3 regions of the Pseudomonas sp. E45-MNA-CIBAN-0222 genome follow, and region 2 is predicted to be linked to each of the others. Evidence: predicted binding sites of a transcription regulator. Region 2 holds the regulator's gene; each other region holds the start of a gene.
The links. Region 2 encodes sigma-54, which starts transcription at its own class of promoters, with help from an activator protein. Its sites were predicted from a motif close to ANTGGCATNNANNTTGCTNT; they were not measured.
Positions count from the first base shown of each region.

Region 1 (2,249 bases), on a different contig from region 2:
CAGCGCGCTTTTCAGGCGTCCGATCTTTCGTGGGGTGTCGTCGATCAGCAGGATGCGTAACATGCCGGCCCCCTCGTCAAAGTGCGGTCGCCACGGCGCGGTCGGCCATGGCGTGCAGCGGGAAGCTGCGGGCGTAGGCTGCCGGATCGCTGCCGTCCCAGGTCTTGCCATCCATCAGCGTTGCGCTGCGCATGGGCGACTCCGGCACGGTTATGCCCAGCGCTCCGGCAGCCTGTCGATAGATATCGGTCTGCTGTACCTGGCTCGCGACCAGCTGATAATCCGGGTCCTGGCGCAACAGGCCCCAGCGTCGCAACTGGGTCATGAACCAGAGCCCGTCGGACAGGTAGGGCATGTTAGCCGCGCCATCGGCAAAGAAGCGCAGCGGGTGTTCGTCATTCCAGGCGTGGCCCAGCCCATCCTGGTACGAGCCGAGAAAGCGTGACTCGATGGCAGCCAGCGGCGCGTTGACGTATTCGCTCCCGGCAATCAGCTGTGCGGTACTGCGGCGATTTTCCTGGCTCTGGTCGATGAAGCGGCTCGCTTCGAGCACCGCCATCACCAGTGCGCGTGCGGTGTTGGGGTATTGCTCGACGAATTCGCGGGTGCAGCCGAGTACTTTTTCCGGGTGATTCGGCCAGATCGACTGGCTGGTTGCCAGGGTGAAGCCGACACCTTCTGCTATTGCTTGCGCCCCCCAGGGCTCACCCGCGCAAAAGCCGTCGATGCGTCCGGCTTGGAGATGCGCCACCATCTGCGACGGTGGCAGCACCAGCGTTCGCACATCCTGCAGCGGGTGGATGCCATTGGCCGCCAGCCAGTAGTAGAGCCACAGTGCATGGGTGCCGGTCGGGAACGTATGCGCGAGCGTCAGGCGTGCACCGCTTTGGCGCACACTATTGCGCAATGCCTCGGGATCGGTCACGCCGGCGGCCTTCAGCGATGTCGAAAGATTAATGCTCTGCCCGTTCTGAGCCAGACCCATGAGCACTGCCATATCCACCGCGGGACTGCCGCCAATGCCCAGATGCACGGCGTATATCAGTCCGTAGAGCCCATGGGCGGCGTCCAGCTCGCCTCCTGTAAGTTTGTCGCGCAGGGCCGACCAGGAGTTCTGCCGGTACAGGTTGAGCGTCAGGCCGAAGGGCTGCGCGAAGCCCTGGGTGGCGGCGACGATCAGCGAGGCGGCGTCGGTGAGGGGCAGGAAGCCGAGGTTGACCGAGCTCTTTTCCGGTGCATCGCTGCCGGCGACCCAGGCCAGTGCATCGTGGCGGTGCGGCGTGGCGGGTTCAGTCATACTGTGTTTCGCCTTTTCGATTGCGGAGCGTGCGGCACAGGTAGCAGCAAATTGTGCGACAGCTCAGGAATGGTCTGTACCAAGCCTGAAGCAAGCGATATGCCAGCGTAGAAATGGTGCACGGCGCTGTGCGAATGCACCGCGTCGACCCCTGATGGCAAGCCGTGGATCAGCGCGGATAAAGCGGCGGTAGGGCGTTCTGGTCCTGTTCGATGTTGGGAGTGATCGCCGGAGGCAGGGCTTGGATTGCCTGCCAGAGAGCCTCGCCCTGCCAACGTTGGCCGGCTTCGCTGTAAAGCGCGCCATTAAGGCCGTCCAGAGCATCGGAGAGTGGCACGAAGCGGGCGGCCATGTCGGCCAAGGTCTCCGGTTGTTGCCGCGCCCAGGCGTCCAGTGCCTGTCGAGTGGCTTGGGAGTCGTTGGCCTGGCAGGCGCGGCGCAGATCGTCGAGCAAGCTGCGCGGGGTCGGGCCGGGTTGGAGTGCCCGTTGCACCGCAGGCTGTCGGCGCGCATGCAGCCATAGCCCGAAGCCGGCGAGGGTGCTGAGGGCAAGCAGCGCAGTACTCAGTTGCCATGGCCAGAGTGCTCGCTGTTCGCTGGGTACCGACGTGACCGCGGGTTGCTCGGTGGGTGTCTGCGCGAGATTCGGATTATCGGCGACATCCAGAATGCGTTCATCCAGGGCAGTGCGCTCCAGCCGGTCTTCCACGGTATTCCACCAGACCACCTCAAGCGCGGGCAGCTGTATCGCCCCACTGCGGGTTGGAATCAACGCCTCACGCTGCTCGCGGCTACCGACCAAGCCAACGCCGCTGACTTCGTTTGCCAGGCTCGGCTGATCCGGGTAGCGCCGTAACTCGGCGCTTTGCGCAGAACCGATGGCAGGCAGCTGCGTGCTGGTCAGGCCCTCGGCCTTGAGCAGCAGGCTGCGGGTAAGCGACTCGCCAGTCTG
Region 1 covers NZ_JBEOPU010000009.1:95,325-97,573, reverse strand. Annotated here, with positions in the region: gene AAEZ08_RS14810 (ANTAR domain-containing response regulator) at 1-63, opposite strand, end outside; gene AAEZ08_RS14805 (CmpA/NrtA family ABC transporter substrate-binding protein) at 77-1,297, opposite strand; gene AAEZ08_RS14800 (BatD family protein) at 1,467-2,249, opposite strand, start outside.
Region 1: a site for sigma-54 is predicted at 1,385-1,404, ahead of AAEZ08_RS14805 (CmpA/NrtA family ABC transporter substrate-binding protein). Genes of this name have one in related genera too.

Region 2 (2,249 bases):
CGGCGCCCTGAGTGTGGTCGAGCTGCTTTTCCTTGTGCTTGATCAGCTGACGATCAAGCTTGTCGGCGAGCAGGTCGATGGCAGCGTACATGTCTTCGTGTTCGGCGATGGCCACTACTTCGCGGCCGGCGACGTGCAGGGTTGCTTCGGCTTTCTGCTTGAGCTTCTCGACCTGGAGAATCACCTGGACACTGATGATGCGGTCGAAATGACGGGCAAGACGCTCGAATTTCTCCTCAATGTAGTCACGCAGGGCGTCGGTTACTTCCAGATGAACACCGCTGATCTTGACTTGCATACTGCTATCTCCTTTGCCTAGTGCGAAGAGCAGGTTGGTAGGCCTGCCGCCGGGACAGTTGGACCAGTGGCCGATCACAGCAATCGTTTACGCTCGCTGGACGGTGCGATACCGAGTGACTCCCGATACTTTGCAACGGTACGACGGGCCACCTGGATGCCCTGCGCTTCCAGTAAACCAGCGATCTTGCTGTCGCTCAACGGCTTTTTCTGGTTTTCCGCGGCGACCAGCTTCTTGATGATTGCGCGAATCGCAGTAGATGAACACTCGCCACCTTCGGCGGTGCTGACGTGGCTGGAAAAGAAGTACTTGAGTTCGTAGATACCGCGCGGCGTGTGCATGTATTTCTGCGTAGTCACGCGAGAAATGGTCGACTCGTGCATACCCACCGCCTCGGCGATGTCATGCAGCACCAGCGGCTTCATCGCCTCGTCGCCGTGCTCGAGGAATGCGCGCTGGTGCTCGACGATCTGGGTGGCGACCTTCATCAGCGTTTCGTTGCGGCTGAGCAGGCTTTTGATGAACCAGCGCGCTTCCTGCAGCTGGTTGCGCATGAAGGTGTTGTCGGCGCTGGAGTCGGCGCGTTTGACGAAGCCGGCGTACTGCGCATTGACGCGTAGTTTCGGCATCGCCTCCTGATTCAGCTCGACCAGCCAACGATCATTGTGCTTGCGCACGATCACATCGGGCACCACGTATTCCGGTTCGCTCGCCTCGATCTGCGAGCCGGGGCGGGGGTTCAGGCTCTGAATCAGCTCGATGACCTGGCGCAGCTCGTCTTCCTTGATCTTCATTCGGCGCATCAGCAGGCCGTAGTCACGGCTGCCGAGTATGTCCAGATGATCACTGACCAGCCGTTGCGCTTCATTCAACCAGGCGGTTCGCTCGGGGAGCTGGCGTAGCTGCAGCAGCAGGCACTCGCGCAGGTCGCGCGCGCCGATGCCGGCTGGTTCGAACTGCTGAATGCGCCGCAGCACGACTTCGACTTCATCGAGTTCGATTTCAAGCTCGGGGTCGAACGAGTCGACGATTTCCTGCAGCGACTCGTCGAGATAACCCTGATCGTTGATGCAATCGATCAACGTGGTGGCGATGAGGCGGTCGGTATCGCTCATTGGCGCGAGGTTGAGCTGCCACAGCAGGTGGCTTTGCAGGCTGATGCCAGTCGACGTGCGGCTGGTGAAGTCCCACTCGTCGTCATCGTTGCTGGGTAGGCTGCTGGCGCTGGTCTGATAGATATCTTCCCAGGCAGTGTCTACCGGCAGCTCGCTGGGAATGCGCTCGCCCCAGTCGCCGTCTTCAAGGCTCTCGGCGCTGTGGGAGGGTTCCTCGTAGGTGCTTTCCTGGCTGCTGCTTTTCTCAGCGCCGGATTCGCCCGGCCGTTCGGCAGCTTCGGCCATGGGGTCGGCGTTGTCGAAGTCGTCACCGTCTTCTTCCCGCTCGAGCATGGGATTGGAATCCAGTGCCTCCTGGATCTCCTGTTGCAGATCGAGGGTGGATAACTGGAGGAGCCGTATGGCCTGTTGCAGCTGCGGTGTCATCGTCAGCTGCTGGCCCATCTTCAGGGCTAGCGATGGTTTCATGGCAGAGGACTTCAAACCTTTTATGCCGGCGCAACCGCGCCCGTTCCGACATGTGGCGCGCCAGGCGCCAACAGAAAGCAAATTATATGCCTGCCGAGGAAGCCTTTGCCTAGGGCCGATTTGCCGAGCTGCGCAAAAAAAACGGCTCTACAGACGGAATTCGTGGCCCAGATAGACTTCCTTGACCAGTTGGTTGCTCAGGATTGTTTGGGCGTCGCCCTCGGCGATCAGCTGGCCATCGTTGACGATGTAGGCGGTTTCGCAGATGTCCAGGGTTTCACGGACATTGTGGTCGGTGATCAGTACGCCGATGCCCTTGGCCTTGAGGTGGTGGATGATCTGTTTGATGTCGCCCACCGATATCGGAT
Region 2 covers NZ_JBEOPU010000007.1:88,188-90,436, forward strand. Annotated here, with positions in the region: gene hpf (ribosome hibernation-promoting factor, HPF/YfiA family) at 1-298, opposite strand, end outside; gene AAEZ08_RS12280 (RNA polymerase factor sigma-54) at 373-1,881, opposite strand; gene lptB (LPS export ABC transporter ATP-binding protein) at 2,029-2,249, opposite strand, start outside.

Region 3 (2,249 bases), on a different contig from region 2:
CACACCGCGCCCTTGCTGACGTTGTGGCAGGAGCAGATGGTCGCGCTGGCCGGCAGGGCGTCTGGACCAAGGGTCGGAGCGCCCTCGGTCTGCGGCAGGATCAGCGCGGACGGATCGGCCGGCAGCTTGATGCCGTTCTGCGCGTACTGCAGCAGGGTGTCGTAGTAGCTGTTGTCACCGACCAGCACCGCGCCGAGCACGGTCTTGCCATCGGCGGATACCACCAAACGGCGGTAGCTGGCGCTGGCCTCGTCGATAAAGCGGTAGCTGCGCGAGCCCGGCGTGGCACCATGGGCATCGCCGATGGAGCCTACATCCACGCCAAGCAGTTTCAGCTTGGTCGACATGTCGGCGCCGTAGAAGGGCTCGTGGGGTTCCTCGGCCAGCTGCGCGGCGACACTGCGCGCCATGCTGTAGCCGGGAGCAACCAGGCCGAACACGCTGCCGTTCCAGCTGGCGCACTCGCCGATGGCGAAGATCGCCGGGTCAGAGGTGCGGCATTCGCTGTCGATCACGATGCCGCCGCGCGGGGCAATCTCCAGATCCGCGACATGGCCGAGGGCGTCCTGCGGGCGGATGCCGGCAGAAAACACGATCAGGTCGGTTTCGAGGAGTTCGCCATCGGTGAAGTTCATCCGCCAGGCGTAGTCCTCGCCGGCGACAATTTCCTGAGTGGCGCGCGACAGGTGCACGCCGACGCCGAGCGACTCGATGCGCGCCTTCAATGCCGCGCCGCCTTCGCCGTCCAGCTGTACTGGCATCAGGCGCGGGGCGAATTCGACGACATGGGCTTCCAGGCCTAGCGACTTCAGCGCGTTGGCCGCTTCCAGGCCGAGCAGACCGCCACCAACCACCACACCGCGTGTGGCGCCGCTGGCGGCCGCACGAATCGCATCAAGGTCGTCGAGGGTGCGGTAGACCAGTCGCGCGCTGCCTTCGGCACCGGTGATCGGTGGCACGAAGGGGTAGGAGCCAGTGGCAAGAATCAGTTGGTCGTAGGGCTGGCGGCCGGCACTGGTGACGACTTCCTTGCGCTCGCGGTCGATGCCCAGCACCTGTACGCCCAGATGGGTGTAGACGCCGTGGCTGCTGTAGTAGTCGGCATCGCACATGGCCAGCGACTCGGCATCGCGACCGCCGAAGTATTCGGACAGGTGCACGCGATCGTAGGCACGCTGGCGCTCCTCGCCGAACACATGCAGCTCGTAGCGGGTGAGGGCGCCGCGCTCGATCAGCTGTTCGATGCAGTGGTGACCGACCATGCCGTTGCCGACGATGACCAGTTTTTCGAGCGTGAGCGGAGTGACGGTAGAACTCATGGCCTTTCCTCAGTCGAGCTGCTGCGGCACTGGGCCGGCAAAACGCAAAAAGGCGCCTGGAGCTGGTATCAGCTCCAGGCGCCTTTGCCTGGTAATTAGTGGTGTGTGGGGTGGTCGGTCAGGCCTCGTTGCCTGCTACACCCGATCCCGTGCCTGTTGGCTTGACGGTCGCCGCTGACCGTCTGGGATGTCCTGCCGCGAGGCGGCAGGTGTTGCGAGGGCGATTGCAGGTTGTATGCCAGCTTTTCCAGTAGCGCGCATGTGCGGCTGCCAGGCCGGTGATTGCGCGGTGCTGGTCGCTAGGATGCTCAGCGATCAGCCTTCGTAACTCTGACCTGAGCGCGGCAGGCTTGAACCAGAACAGTGCGACGGTGCGGGCACGCTCCCCCCTTTGGGGCAATCAGGACCAGAGGCAGGGCGCAGATTGTTTCTGCATCAACCGCCAAACGCCTCGCGGAGCAGCTTCGGTAGCGCTTGGCCGGCAGACATGGCGATCAGATGCTCGCGGTTGCCGGCAGTAGCCTCGCCCTGTGGGTTGATGTGCACCACGGTGGCTCCGGCGTCGCGCGCCCGGTGCGGCACCTCGGCAGCGGGATAGACCACGCCGGATGTGCCCACCGACAGCAGCAGGTCGCATTCGCCAGCCGCCTTGAACGCGGCACTGAGTGCAGCGACGGGCAGGCTCTCGCCGAACCAGACGACGCTGGGGCGCAGCCGTCCGCCGCAGTGGCTGCAACGGGGCGGTTCGAGGCGACGACCGCCTTCGGGCTCGTCGGCAGCCGGCAGTGGCTCGGCTGGCTCGCGGGCGCAGGCGAAACAGCGCGGTCGGTGCAGGCTGCCGTGCAGGTGAATGACATCCTCGCTGCCGGCACGCTCGTGCAGGTCGTCGACGTTCTGCGTGATGAGCGTCAGTTGCGGTACATGGCGCGC
Region 3 covers NZ_JBEOPU010000001.1:157,923-160,171, forward strand. Annotated here, with positions in the region: gene nirB (nitrite reductase large subunit NirB) at 1-1,319, opposite strand, end outside; gene AAEZ08_RS00680 (SIR2 family NAD-dependent protein deacylase) at 1,755-2,249, opposite strand, start outside.
Region 3: a site for sigma-54 is predicted at 1,543-1,562, ahead of nirB (nitrite reductase large subunit NirB). Genes of this name have one in related genera too.